DNA from 2 places in the Sporosarcina sp. P29 genome. Region 2 is predicted to be linked to the other one. Evidence: riboswitches for the same ligand, from Rfam matches in the RefSeq annotation. Region 2 holds a riboswitch; the other holds the start of a gene.
The links. A riboswitch is a leader RNA that binds a small molecule or an ion and turns the genes downstream of it on or off. The one in region 2 is predicted to bind cobalamin.

Region 1: linked by a shared signal. The riboswitch ahead of CSV68_RS09695 (hypothetical protein) and the one ahead of CSV68_RS05735 (DUF4430 domain-containing protein) in region 2 are both predicted to bind cobalamin.

Annotation. Positions count from the first base shown of each region.
Region 1 covers NZ_PDYX01000009.1:53,187-60,843, forward strand. The annotation lists gene CSV68_RS09670 (YqhG family protein) at 1-507, shown strand, start outside; gene CSV68_RS09675 (response regulator transcription factor) at 614-1,303, shown strand; gene CSV68_RS09680 (sensor histidine kinase) at 1,300-2,304, shown strand; gene CSV68_RS09685 (ABC transporter ATP-binding protein) at 2,408-3,169, shown strand; gene CSV68_RS09690 (ABC transporter permease) at 3,159-5,102, shown strand; gene CSV68_RS09695 (hypothetical protein) at 5,153-5,374, opposite strand; cobalamin riboswitch at 5,627-5,817, opposite strand; gene CSV68_RS09700 (MATE family efflux transporter) at 5,915-7,261, opposite strand; gene CSV68_RS09705 (GNAT family N-acetyltransferase) at 7,258-7,657, opposite strand, start outside.
Region 2 covers NZ_PDYX01000004.1:137,270-144,926, forward strand. The annotation lists gene CSV68_RS05715 (S8 family peptidase) at 1-1,133, shown strand, start outside; gene CSV68_RS05720 (ABC transporter substrate-binding protein) at 1,201-2,241, opposite strand; gene CSV68_RS05725 (ABC transporter permease) at 2,238-2,990, opposite strand; gene CSV68_RS05730 (ABC transporter ATP-binding protein) at 2,987-3,757, opposite strand; TPP riboswitch at 3,843-3,940, opposite strand; cobalamin riboswitch at 4,082-4,269, shown strand; gene CSV68_RS05735 (DUF4430 domain-containing protein) at 4,392-7,657, shown strand, end outside.

The sequences.
Region 1 (7,657 bases), on a different contig from region 2:
TTTCAAGTAACGAAAGAAATGGGACAGTTTGTAAAACTGTATGAGCGTGTAGGGGCTAACAACGAGCAGCAGATTCTGACACCATGGGTTGGTGTCAATTATAAAGTGTCATTCACCAGTCATCAAACGAAGGAGATCTTATATTCAATAGGTATCAATTTGATGACAGGGGCAGTCGTAAAAGAGTTCCAGGAAACTATTGGCATGCGAGATTTATCCGACCAATCGTCTGAACAAGTATTTCATTTACCTTTTATCATTACACCTGTCCGCGCGCTTGATCGATTGGATGCTGTGATCACAAAAGTGATTGAAGGTGAAGATCTAACATGGGTGGAGGAAGCAGAAAAGAGATGGAGGAAAGACCAGGCGGTATTAGATTATTTCTATGAAGGGCAGGAACCGAAACCTGAGTGTTATGAGATGGAAAAGCGGGCAATGGAAGAACGTTTTAAGCCACGGATTACGGTGGATGTTGTGAATGGTGGGTTATTTTATTTAAAATAGAAATCAAAACAGCGCGCAAGTGAATCTACTTTCACTTACGCGCTGTTTTGAATCTGACTGTTTATAGGATAAACTAATAGCAATCAAGAAAAGTGTGGTGAGTTCATTGTTTACAATTATGCTAATCGAAGATGATCAAACATTATTTGAGGAAATAAAAGAACGTTTAACGCAATGGTCTTACTCAGTGGCCGGAATTGAGGATTTTGCAAATGTAGTGCAAGAATTTACGGAAATCAAGCCAGATCTTGTAATCATCGATATCCAATTGCCGAAATTCGATGGATTTCATTGGTGTCGGATGATTCGAACGCATTCGAATGTCCCGATTATCTTTCTATCTTCACGGGATCACCCGACTGATATGGTGATGTCGATGCAACTCGGAGCTGATGATTTCGTTCAAAAGCCATTTCATTTCGATGTACTGATCGCAAAGGTCCAAGCTATCTTACGGCGTGTCTATAATTACAATACCGATCAAGTGTTAGAAATAAAAACTTGGTGTGATACAACTGTCGATTTTGTGAAAGGTACGCTTACCAATGAGAACGGAACTATTGAGTTGACGAAGAATGAGATATATATTTTAAAAATATTAATAGAAAGAAAGAATGAAATTGTATCAAGGGAAGAAATCATTACAAGTCTTTGGGATGATGAACGTTTTGTCAGCGATAATACGCTGACAGTCAATGTCAATCGTTTACGTAAACGGATCGCAGAGATCGGCTTGGTAGATGTCATTGAAACAAAAGTAGGGCAAGGGTATATGGCGAAGGAAAAGCAATTATGATCCGGAAATTTATAAGAGAACGTGTTAGTTGGATCGTGTTCTTCATCTTCTTGCAATTGCTCGTGCTAGCAATGGGTTACTTAGACACAAGTGTTCCATTTTTGTCTACGGTCTATATAGTATTCATTTCCTGTTTATCTTTCATTATATTTATAGTCATGCGTTATGGAAAAGAAACGAGGTATTATAAACACTTAGAATCGTTAGAACCATCATTCGATCTAACTGCAATACCTGAAGCTAACAGTCCTTTCGAAGCTATTACTTCCGAAAGAGTTTCCAATCAAATTCAAGTGTTTAAAAATCAATTGGATGAATTACAAATTAGTTTAGAGCAAGAGAAAGATGACATGTTAAATTGGATACATGAAGTGAAAACACCACTGACGACGCTACAATTAATGATCGAACGCACCGAAGATCCTGCGCTACGCTCACAGTTGATGTATGAGTGGCTTCGCATCCATTTGTTACTCGACCAGCAACTACATCAAAAGCGTATCCCGTTCATCCAGAATGATTTATATATCGAAAAGACAGATGTGCAGAAGTTGCTATTTCAGGAGATAAAATCATTAAAGCAATGGTGTATGCAAAAGCGAATCGGTTTTGATGTATCATTGGAAACAGTAGACGTGCTGTCCGATGCAAAGTGGCTCGGCTTCATTCTAAGGCAATTGCTGACGAATGCAGTGAAATATAGTGAGGATTCGGACATACGTATCGGGAGTGCTAGCAAGGATGGTATCACCACGTTAACGATCGAAGATTTTGGGCAGGGCATCGCTTTAAGGGACTTATCACGTGTTTTCGATAAAGGCTTTACTGGAACAACAAACCATCAAAATCATTCTGCCACAGGAATGGGACTGTACTTAGCAAAACAAGTTGCGGAATCTCTCTTGATTACGATTAAAGTAGAGTCAACAGTAGGAGAAACTACGCGGTTCTCTTTGATCTTTGCAAAAGAAAACGAAATGATTCGTATAGCGCGTTTGTAAAAGCATGTGACAGTATCGTCACATGCTTTTTCTACTTGTCATATTAAAGGCAGGAGAAAAATCCGTACATTGATTAAAATAGAATAAACAAGGAGTGATAAATATGGTTATTTTACAAGCAACGAAAATCTATAAAACATACGGCAATAAATTCAATAAACAGGAAGTATTACGTGCGTTAGATCTTGAAGTAGAAAAAGGTGAATTCGTTAGTATCATGGGAGCATCGGGTTCGGGGAAAACGACTCTGCTGAACGTTCTTTCATCCATTGATCGCGTTAGCCAGGGAACAATCAGTATAGAAGGGCAGAACCTCAACGACATGAAAGAAAAGCAAATGGCCGAATTTCGAAAACGGCATCTAGGCTTTATCTTTCAGGACTATAACCTACTCGATACGTTAACAGTAAAAGAAAACATACTGCTTCCCTTATCGGTGCAGAAAGTTTCTAGAAAACTAGCCAATGAAAAGTTTCTTGCTGTGGCAGAAGAATTAGGGATTTCAGAAATTGCTACGAAATATCCGAACGAAATATCAGGTGGACAAAAGCAAAGGACATCTGCTGCCCGAGCATTTATTCATGATCCAAGCATCATTTTTGCGGATGAACCAACAGGCGCTCTTGATTCAAAGGCGGCATCTGATTTGTTAAACAAACTAAGTGATCTCAACACGAAGCGAAATGCCTCTATTGTGATGGTCACTCATGACCCACTTGCCGCAAGCTTTAGTGAGCGTGTCGTGTTTATCAAAGACGGACAAATTTATACGCAACTGAATAAAGGAGCCCAAACACGAAACGAATTTTTCAATGATATTATCAAAACACAAGGTGTTCTGGGTGGTGTGCAATATGACGCTTAACCAGTTAATCTTCCGCAATATCAAGAAAAATCTAAAGCATTATTATGTGTATATCTTTGCTCTGGTTTTTAGCGTAGGCTTGTACTTTTCATTCGTAACTTTGCAGTTTGATCCAGCATTGGACGAAGCAACTGGAGGAGTGAAAGGTGCTGCAGCAATTAAATCAGGTTCAGTTTTTTTGATTGTTATCGTATCTGTATTTTTGCTATATGCTAACAATCTATTCATTAAACGCCGCAGTAAGGAAATTGGATTATTCCAATTGATCGGGATGACGAAAGGAACTGTTTTTCGTATTTTAAGTGTCGAGAATTTTGTGTTATACATCGGTTCTCTCGTTGTAGGGATATTTTTAGGGTTTTCAATGTCCCGATTACTCATGCTGATTCTATTTAAGGTCACTGGTGTAATGGATGTTGCGACTTTGCGTTTCTCTTCAGAGGCATTATTTCAGACATTGGTCGTATTTGCGGCAATCTTTGTATTGATTTTGATTATGAATGCGATATTTATTAAACGACAAAGTATATTGTCTTTGTTCCGTGTGACTACTGTGACGCAGCAACGAGTGAAAAAGATGACAGTATTTCAAGCGGTCATCGGTGTGTTCGGTATTCTCCTCATAATAGTTGGTTATTATTTATCAGCCCGATTATTTAGTAGTGTGTTCCTCGTGAATCAGCTATTTCTAGTGATGATTGTCATACTCGCTTCCGTGATTGTAGGAACGTATTTATTTTATAAAGGATCGGTCAGCTTTATCTTTAACCTGATTCGTAATCGTAAAGGAGGATATTTGAACGTTAACGACGTACTATCGCTCTCTTCGATTATGTTTCGAATGAAATCGAATTCTTTTCTATTAATGATTATTACATCTTTATCTGCGCTATCTATAGCATTACTTTCGTTAAGTTATATCTCGTATTATTCAGTAGAGAAATCAGTAGAGCGAACTATTCCTGCTGACTTTACCATTCCTGATAAAACACGTGCAATGGAGTTTACACAGGCACTTGAAAGTAAAGGCATCGCCTTTACAGAGACAGCTATTGATCTATTGACTACACCTGTTGATTTATCGAGAGTTCTATCTATTCCGGTTGGGGATAGTCCAGATGTGAGTTATACCGATACAGAAATGATCGTCATTAGTGATGAAGGATTGTCGGAGATAGACGTAGCAGAAAAGGAAGTGCTCTTCGTCAACTCCGATAGTTTGACGGAAAACTTCATGAAATTCCAAGAGAATCAGCAAGTCGAATTTCAAGGTAAAGAGCATTTGTATGATCTGACACTAAAAGGGACGGAAAGGGTAGCAGTTCTCCCAACGCGTGTGACCTATGCTTTCGTTGTCGCGGTAGTGGATGATCAAGTATTCCAGGTAATGAATAAAGACAAAGATCCTTCTATTACATCCGAATTTACAGAGTATCATGGGGTGGATATTGACAATGAAAATGATGTGGAAAAAGCAAATGAATTATTTAATGAATTGGGGATAAACGACTGGGCAGGGCATGAATCGAAGGTTGAAGAAAGAATTGAACAAATGCAAGCTGCGGGCATGATCATGTTCATCGTCGGGTTCCTTGGCCTCGCTTTCCTTGTAACGTCTGGGTGCATACTATACTTTAAACAGATGGATGAAAGTGAAGATGAAAAATCCAACTACACCATTCTTCGTAAACTCGGCTTTACACAGACAGATTTACTTAAAGGGGTTCAACGAAAACAGCTATTTAACTTCGGTATTCCATTAATCGTCGGTCTTTTTCACAGCTATTTTGCTGTGAAATCCGGCTGGTTCTTATTTGGTACTGAAATGCTGACACCAACGATTATTGTGATGTTCATCTACACAGCACTTTATTCTATATTTGGTTTGCTTTCCGTATTGAATTATAAGCGTGTCATTAAAGAATCTCTATAACACAAGAACACCCCTGACACAAATCAAAGTCAGGGGTGTTTTACTATAAATTAGTTACTACCTACTAATTCAGCTACTACGATTTGATATGCTTTATCTAAATTAGCCAATTGTCTAGCTTTTTCTGCAGAGTTATTAGTGGAATCTTCGGATATTTGTTTCTTTACATCTTTTACTAGTATGGGAAGGGGGGTAGAGTGAGTGCTTACTCGATCCGACATCAGTGTATCCTTTAATAAGTTTGTAAAGTCATCAATTGTTTGATTGTGCATAGTTCATTCTCCTCATCGTGTTTTGTATTGGTTCGTTGACATGAAAAAACATCCGTCCGGTAAATACCTGGAAGGATGTTAAGTGGGAAGCCATGACGAATTAAACGGTTCAGTCGGATATTCATATATAGTGGATCGATAGAAGCTGTATCGAAGCCACCTATTGAATGTCCTGATCCCGTTTTTTCGTACGTCGGCTTGTGTATGATTGTTCATAAGCCGCACTTGACACCTCCTATCCGCGTAGGGTATTGGTGTGTACTGATCTAGGCAGGTCTCCTGGCTCGTCTTCAACGTATAATTCACCTTCCCATTTCCCTTGCGGTGAAACAGTGGTAACGAATTATACTCCAACTCACAGTTGCGGGACAGCATCGGTTTTTCACCGATTTCCCTTTTAAGCGTTTAAGAAAAATAAACGCACCTATCTCTAACACGATATTCAGTTGCTCTTTCAGTATATCACTATTATTTATGAAAGGAACAAAATAGCGCAGTATCCATATAGGATCTGCACTATAACTTTTGTCTGTAATCATGTTACCCACTCAGCGAATGACGAGTCGCGTTTCGTTGATATAAATATACTCCAACAAATACAATAAACTCAGACGCAGGGATAGATAGCCAAATACCATTTAGCCCAAAGAAGCGTGGTAAGATCATCAAGAAAATCAACATAATGATAATTTCGCGAGAAGCGGTGATCCAAGTGGCCATCCGTACATTGCCGACTGACTGATAATACGTCATCATCACGAAGTTTGTACCTGTGAATAAATAAGCAATGAAGAATAAATTAATTCCGGTAGTGGCCAAATCTCTGACGGCTTGTGGGAAGTCTCCGAAAATCGATACAATAGGGCCCGCTGCAAACTGGCCAACGAGGAAAAACACAGCACCTGCGATGACTACAGTAAGGGTGGCCTTTTTTACGGTTTCCTTCATTCTTTCTCGGTTGCCAGAGCCTTGATAATAACTGATCAGTGGCTGAATTGCACCACCCATTCCTAAGAATAGCATTAGCATGACACTGTGCACATAGTTCAAAATAGAGAATGCTGCAACACCTTCTGTACCAGCCATCCGTTCAAACGCAATATTATGTGTAATGGTAAAGAAAGAAATCCCTAACTCAGATAGAAAGCTCGGGAATCCGACAAATAGGATTGCTAAAAACAACTTTTTATTGAACTTTAAACGAATCAGTTTCAAGTTATTATTCTTCTTAAAGAAATGGGTGACCAGTACTAGCATGCCCAAAAAAGAAGCGATAATTGTAGCAATTGCAGCACCGGCAACGCCGTAATCTAAAATGAATAAGAACACATAATTCAAGATGATGTTCACGACAGAAGTCACAATTAGCCCCGCCATTGAAAGATTTGGTGCTCCGTCGTTCCGTACGAAAATACTAAATGTGTTCTCTACAGTAAAGATAAAGCCAAACAGTAAAATCACAAATAAGTATTCCGATACATAAGGGAAAGTGGTCGTATTCGCTCCTAGTGCGTACGCTAGCGGATCCCTAAAAATAAAGGCGGTCAAGCCTAGTATAATGGTGAAAAAGAATATAGAAAGAATCGCATGTGTGAAAATCGAACGAGCCTTCTGAATATCTTTGGCACCCATCGCCATGGAGTATTTTGTGGCGGCACCTATACCAATCCATAAAGAAATAGCAAAAAAGATAGTATAAACGGGAGCCGAAATTCCGACTCCCGCTAATGCTTCTGCACCCAATCGATTACCAACCATGATGCCGTCCGCCACAATATTGATTGCCATTAGTAACATACCGACAGTTGAAGGTATTAGGTAACGTAAAAAGATACGTCCTACTGGCTCAGTATCCAATTGATTGAATTTGGGTGAAGATGAATTCATTGCAAAGGACTCCTTTGAAGATCAAGTTCCATGATGAGGCAAGGGAATTCACCTACATCATCAATTTTTCCATTTAACTTAAAACCGAATTTTTCGTATAAATGCTGTGCGGCTTTATTACTTGGATAAATACTTAAATATATCTTGTCGCATTGATACTTTTCTTCCATTCTGGTAAGTAGGAGTTTAAGAAATCTGCTGGCATAACCTTTACCTTGATGATGCTGATCTATCATAAAACGATCAAGCCATACATTGCCATCTGCTTCACGTCCATGCATCGCATAGCCGACTAATTCTTCTCCATCATATAATCCAATGGATTTCCATTCTGGTTCAAATTGAGATTGTGCTAGTGAAAATGAATTGCTTTCAATAAAGTTCTTTTGGTTTTCG
Region 2 (7,657 bases):
AGCAAAAGAAAAAGATCGTCGTGGCGGTCATTGATTCTGGTATTGATGTACAGCATGAGGATTTACAAGGGCGTATTCAGCCGGGCGGTTATAACTTTTACGCCGATAATTCGAATGTTCAGGACGTTGATGGTCACGGAACAGCTGTCGCAGGTGTAGTCGCGGCTAAGGCTGGGAATAATCTAGGAGTAGTGGGTATTACGGGACTATATGACACCAAAATATTGCCGTTAAAAATCTCGCATTTGAACGGCCTCAGTAAATTGTCGGATAGTATCAAGGCGATTGATTACGCTATTAAGAAACAAGTCGATGTGATCAATATGAGTTACGGAAGCAGCGACCGATCCCAACTGGAGGAAAAGGTCATTCAGCGTGCAGTTGACTCGGGTATCACGGTCGTAGCATCTGCCGGGAATGATGCAACAAAGGGGAATTCGATCATGTTTCCTGCGTCCTATCCTTCAGTCATTTCAGTTGGAGCAACGGAAAGAGATAATCAGCGTGCTTCCTTTTCAAACTATAACTCTCACGTGAGCTTAGTTGCTCCGGGCGCAGCAATCACTACAACTGCAATCCATAACAGCTATACGTCGTTCAGTGGAACATCTTTCTCGGGACCCATTGTGGCGGGGGTAGCAGCTTTAGTGAAGTCTTTGAAGCCTGAAGCGACGCCTTCTGAGATTAGACAGTTACTTGAAATGACCGCGACAGACTTAGGGGTACCGGGTAAAGACATTCATTATGGTGCAGGATTAGTCAATATAGAACGACTTAGCAACGCGTTGCCAGCTTTTACAACACCCCTGCCACCATCTGAATTTACGGGCGATTTTCCTGAACTAAATGTACAAACGAATAAAGTATTCAACATCAAATTTACTAGTGAATTACTACACGGTAAAGATTATGCAAGACATATTTATATTACCCGCTCGCCAAATAGTGCAGAACGTATCGACAGTTTTACAGCGAGAGTAGATCCCATAAATAGTAAGCAATTACTCATTACACCTACTACCGAATGGCCACAAGGCGTTCATTATTTACGTGTGGATCGAGGGTTGCAGAATAAAAGTGGCGTTGCGATGAAGAAGTCGTTTGCTGTGAAGTTTACTGTACAGCCTCGCTAATTTTATATAATCGAAAAAGGCTATTGCGATCAGTCAAGGAGACTTCCGCAACAGCCTTTTTTATGTGTTACTTTGTAATTTTAGAAAACATTTCACCTGTACTGATATCTAAAATCATATCGTCGATTTCAGGTTTCGTCTTGATCATTTCCATTTCATGTAGCCAGTCTCGTACTTCTTCCCAAGACGTTTCGTCCAGTGTCCCAAATGCTTCACCTTCTGTATCCATCTTCGGCAATAAGACATTCAAACTTTCTGTTTCAATGGCTTTGTCTAACGGGAAGTTTGCTTGATCTTGGTTGTTCAGCAACAGGTCGAGAGCTTCTTCAGGCTGTTCTACCATGAATTCATAGCCTTTTTGTGCAGCTCGCCAGAACGCTTGGATTGCGTCTCGTTCTTTATCCCACGTCTCGTCACTCGTTACCAACACAATTTCACTATAATTCGGCACACCATAGTCTACTGGATTAAAATAGCGCGTTTTGAATCCTTTTGAGTTCATGACAGGCACTTCATGGTTAATGAATGTTCCGGTCACGGCATCGGCACGTTTTGAAACGAGTGAAGATTCGAGTTCAAATCCAACGTCGATCATATTCACTTTGTCATAATCACCGCCGTCATTTGTGACCATCGTTTTAATTAGAGATTCGTTTAGTGGAATCCCAGGGTAGCCAATCGTTTTGCCTTCGAGATCTTTAGGAGATTGAATCGGACTTTCCTCTAGCATGACGGTGTAATTTAGCGGTTCACGCACGATAGAAGCGATTGCTTTGATCGGAATGTCTTCATTGGCTTGCGCTAAAATGACATCCGGTTGGTAATACAGTCCAAGTGTCACTTTTCCTGCTGCGGTCAAGTTCATAGGGTCTGTCGGATTGGCAGGGAATTGAATGTCCAATTCCACGTTTTCTTCATTGAAATAGCCTTTTTCCTGGGCTACATAAATATAGCTATGTACTGCATTTGGATACCAGTCGAGCATGATGCTGACTTGTTTCTTTTCATTGTTCGGTGTCTCATCTTGATCTGTAGCGGGTGTATTATTCGTACATCCAGCTAGCAATAAAAGTAGAAACGTGAGGCTAAGGAACAGACGTTTTTTCATTGGTGATTCCTCCATTGTAAAAAGTGTTTTTCCAATACGACGACGAGTAGAAAGAACATAATACCTACTGCAGAAAGCAAGACGATCGGTGCAAATACAGCGGCACTGTCAAATTGCGTCATCATTCTTCTGCTGAAATATCCAAGTCCTGCCTGAGCGCCTAGCCATTCCCCAATAGCCGCACCAATTACACTCAGTGTGACCGCCACTTTGAGTCCAGAGAAGAAAGACGGCAAGGCGGAAGGTAGGTCTAGTTTATAGAAGATATCTTTTGTGGATGCGCCCATTGTCAGCATTAATTCACGTAAGTTTTTATCAGACGAGCGTAAGCCGTCAAAAACGCTGACGGTAATCGGGAAAAAGGTGATCAGTACGGTGACCGCCACTTTACTCCAAATACTATAGCCAAACCACAAGACGAAAATCGGCGCCAGCGCGATCACGGGAATCGTTTGCGACGCGATCAGGATAGGGTAAAACGCCTGCTCGATCGGTTTCTTACTATACATAGCAATTGCCAGTGTCGATCCGATTATGATCGAAATTGATAAGCCAATCAAAATCGTTAACGCCGTCGGAGGTAAGTGGTGGATAAACAGCTCCGCTTTCAGCTCCCATAATCGGATCAGAATCGCTGAAGGAGACGGGAAGAGAAAGCTTTTGTCGTATAGACGTGCGCTGATTTCCCATAAACCAAGTAAAATCGCAACGAAAAGTAGCGACCAACTATACGAAGTGATGTTCTTCATAACCGTGCCTCCGAACGAAGCTCGCTGATGAGTTGCTCTTTTAGTTCTATCAGTTCAGGTCGTGCTAAGTCACGCATAGTGCGTGGTCGGCTAAGAGGTACGATGACTTCGCGAATCGTCTGCACCGGTTTTTCCGCGAGTACAAAGATGCGGTCCGAGAGAAATAGTGCTTCGTCGATATCATGTGTGATGAAGACGATCGTTTTATCGAGCTTTTGCCATTGGTCGATCAGCCACTCTTGCATCGTCAGCCGTGTAATCGCATCGAGTGCGCTAAACGGCTCGTCCAGTAAGAAAATAGTGGAGCCGGTCAAGATCGTTCGCAAAAAGGAAACACGTTGTCGCATGCCGCCTGATAAATTTCCAGGGTAGGCGTTTTCTTCTCCAGGCAATCCGAAATCAGCGAGTAGTTGGATGATTTCATCAGAAGAAGGTTTACTGCCTTGAAGTTCCAGTGGCAATCGAACATTTTCAAGAATGGTTCGCCATGGCATGAGCAAATCTTGCTGCGGCATATAGCCGACTTTGCCTAACCGCTTCTCTGTCACTTCTCCGTTCAATGAAATTTCTCCACTGTCAGGATTCTCAAGCCCTGTGACGAGTCGGAACAATGTGCTTTTCCCGTAACCACTTGGCCCAATGATGCTGACGAATTCGCCTTCATTCACATGCCAATCGACTTGCTTGAAAATAGCAGTTGGTTTCGAAGCATTCGTTGCTTGATAATGAAAGGATACGTTCGTAAATTCTAAAACTTTAGTAGTCATCATTCTTACCACTTCTCATTTCTTCAAAAAATACACACAAAAAAACCACTTCTCTGTGCGAAGCGGTTGCATAGTACGGCCGAAATCCGTCATATGTCCACTTCCCTCCGCTAGCATTATCTAGTGCAGGTTCAAGGGTTAAGGCGAACGCCTCTCTCAGCTACAGCACCCCTAGTGTTTATCCATCTCTTATCGTTACATAGACTGAAAAGATAGTCAAGATAGCACAGGAATTAATTGGTCAATTATAGGAATTTGGTAAATACCGTAAACGACAAAAATCTTGCTATTGCAATTGTTATGTCGACTCCTTATGATTAAGAGTAGTTTATAGCGTATTTTGGTGTCTTGCTAGCTTGCAAGACTTAAAAAGGAATCAGGTGAAAATCCTGAACGGTCCGGCCACTGTAATTGGAAAGTGACTTCAGACAACCACTGGTATTCGTACTGGGAAGGGTGAAGTTGCGTTTGTATCCAAAAGTCAGGAGACTTACCATAATACCATGCTTACAACCTTCCGGAAAAAGGTATGTATGTTGTGTTGTATTATGTATGTCTACACACGCATCCATCCATCCTTGTCTCTTTCCGGAGGCGGGATTTTTTTATTGAAAAAAATAGGGGGTAGGAGTATTTGGGAAATAGTAAACAAGTGAATATATTGTTGTCTATGTTATTGAGCGTATTGTGGGTGCTAATGTCATTCAATCCGATTGTACATGCGAATGAACAATTCAAGTCAGAAGAAGAGAAAGTGGAAGTAGCAGACTCAGTAAAAGAATTTGATAAAGAAAGAACTGCCGGCATTTATGTAAATAATTATGAGTACGGAGAGAATGTGTTTGAATCTGCTATTACATTAGACATTGAAGCGATAGATGATAAAGGGCAAAACCTAGTGCCTAGAGTAGAAATGAACAATGTATTTATTAAACCCAATAATGAGCAGTTATACGAAATAAAACTCTCAGAAGGTTTGAATACAATTTTTTTATCAGCAATAGATTCCAAAGGTCAGAATATTAAAAGAGTATTTTACTTATCGTATAGTAAAGTAAAAGCTATTGAATTTGTACCAGCGCCAGGTCAATATACAAATGGTAGTTATACGACAGATGCAGTAAAAAAAATCCGTTCCAAAAATGGCGGTTTATTATCGTTAGGTGGTTTTGGAGGTTATTTAGTTGTCGAATTTGAAGAGCCTATAAAAAATGATCCATTAAATCCGTATGGCATAGACTTTACGGTATTCGGAAATCCTTTTGAGGTTAATGGTAAACCTGGGATCTACAATCAAGAGCCTGGGGCAGTTGAAGTTGCAGTCCATAAAGATGGCCCTTGGTATCATTTAGCTGGGTCCGAATATAAAAATGACGATACTTATACAGACTACGAAGTGACGTATTGGAATCCTGCAGGACAAAGTGAAAATGCTGGAAAATGGTTTGATAACAAAGGGAGGGAAGGTTTATTAGGCGGGCGTCGATATCCATCGCCAGACCAGTTTCCAACAGTTAATCAGGAAAAGTATACACTTAGCGGAGTTTCTATTTTAAATAATTTCTCCGCATCAGAGATTGGAACAGAGAAAAAGCAAATTAGTTACGGTTATGTGGACTCGATTCCAGTTCTTAATACGAATTATGAGCAACCAAATAATCCTTATACTACTCCAATCCAAGGATCTGGCGGAGATGCGATGGATATTAGTTGGGCTGTAGATGAGCATGGAAAGCCTATTCATTTAGAAGAAATCAAATACGTCAAAGTATATTCAGCAATTAATAAATTCTCAGGTAATCTAGGGGAAGTTTCTACAGAGATATCTGGAATGGGCGCTTCACATCCAGTTAAACAACTCCCTTCTTCTATTGAAATTAAGTCTGAACAAAACTATGAAAACCTTCCGTTGGGTAATTCAGTAAAGCTATACGCAGATGCGTATGATGCTGAAAACAAGGAAGTTATTATTCCTGAAGTAGCTTGGACAAGTTCAAATGAAGATCTAGCACGTGTCAATCCTATTACAGGAGTTGTGACGGCGATAGGTGAGGGAGAAGTAGTTATTACTGCTAGCTTAAAAGCAGATTCTACTATATCTTCTAATATACAACTGACCATTGGGCAAAAACAAATTCCTACTACTATCACTGTGAATTCTGGATCACCACATGTATCAAATGTAGGTGGCGGTATCATATATACAGCAAATGTCTTAGATCAACATGGAAATGAGATTGCGGGTATAGAAAATGGTTTTACTTGGAGTGCTCCTGAAGGAAGTCAGGTAGAAGTAAATTCATTCGGTAAAACAGAACATAAGAAAATGGTAAAAGGACTAAAACCAGGAACTGTACAAATAAAAGTAGAGTATGAAGGAATAACAGGTGGAGTAATTCATAAAGTGCTAGATCCTGATATTAGTCTAGACGTTTCTGGAACTGCATTTGTTAACTCGAAAAATCTGATATCTAAAATGGAAAAAGCTCAGCTAAAGGAATCTCTACTTAACATCCGAGCGATGAATGAAAATTATGTGAAGTTTTATGTATCAGACATAAAAAGGTTAGAAGAAAAGTCGATAACTACTACGATTGAAGCGAAAAAATATGCTATTACATTACCGGATTTATCGGATATTATCAATCTAGAGACACATGAAGGTTTCTTAATAACTCATGAGAGAATCAATGCATTGACTGCACCTCCTACATTGCGTCTAATAGGAAACTCACTTGAATTCCAAATGATGCTAACTAAAGGTAAAGACACTATTGAAAAAATTAAAGAATTTCCGAATCAACAATCAGCAATGTTCATTAGTAAATTTGAAGACCATGAGCTACAAGGAATTGATACTGCAAAGTTAGCGGCTTATGAGTTTATAGATGAAACATCCCAGTGGGTGAAGCTTGGTGGAACATATAATATAGAGGGAAAAAGCTTTGAATTTTCAGCCACACACCCAGGGAAGTTTGCGGTATTTGAAGATACCTCTATTCAAGTAGAAGAAATACCTGTGAAAGTTCGTGTAGAAGGTTTTAATAAAACGATTGTACCGTTAACGGAAATAAGCATAAAGCCATATGATATTACTCATGTGGTAGGCAACAATAAAGTAGGTAACTGGTATGTGACAGAAAAGAACCCATTGGCTATTCATGCTATTGTAAAAGCTTTGGAATCTAATGGTTTTAATGTATCGGATAAAAAGAAACTTGATATTTCCCAAGGTAATTATATAACTAGCATCGATGGATTAAAAACGTTTGATATAAATCCAGGCTTTGATGGTTGGATGTATGCAGTTAATAATCAATATATTGATAGAGGAATAGCTGATTATGCACTAGCAGCAAACGATGAAGTGACCCTTTATTTCACTACTGATTTCACATCGCAAATTTATTCGTGGTTTGATCAAGAGGAACTAACGACAACTTCTGAACAACGTGTAAATATCAGGCTGAAACAAGAAGGTGGAGTTGTAGGGGATGCAACAATACTTTTAAATGATGAACCATTTATTATAAATGGCCAAGAAGTAAAGACAAATGCAGAAGGAGTAGCGAGTATAGTATTCGCCGAGCCAGGTGAGTATCTTCTGTCAGCTGAGAAAAAGAACGGCAAATTTAGTTCGATTACTCGTCCTTACAGCAAGATTATTGTTGGTGAAAAAGCAGTAGCTGATAAACACAAAGCCAAAGTGAAAATCGATGGATTGAATGGCTCGATTCTTTCAGATACTGAAGTAACTTTCGAAACAGGCAGTACGATTGTACAAGTGGTTGAACAGTTGTTAAAAGAACAAAATATTCCTTACGAGTTGGATCAAGCGAAAAAGAATTTTGTATCGATTAACAACGTTCAAAATGGAAGTTTACATGGCAGCGATCAGTG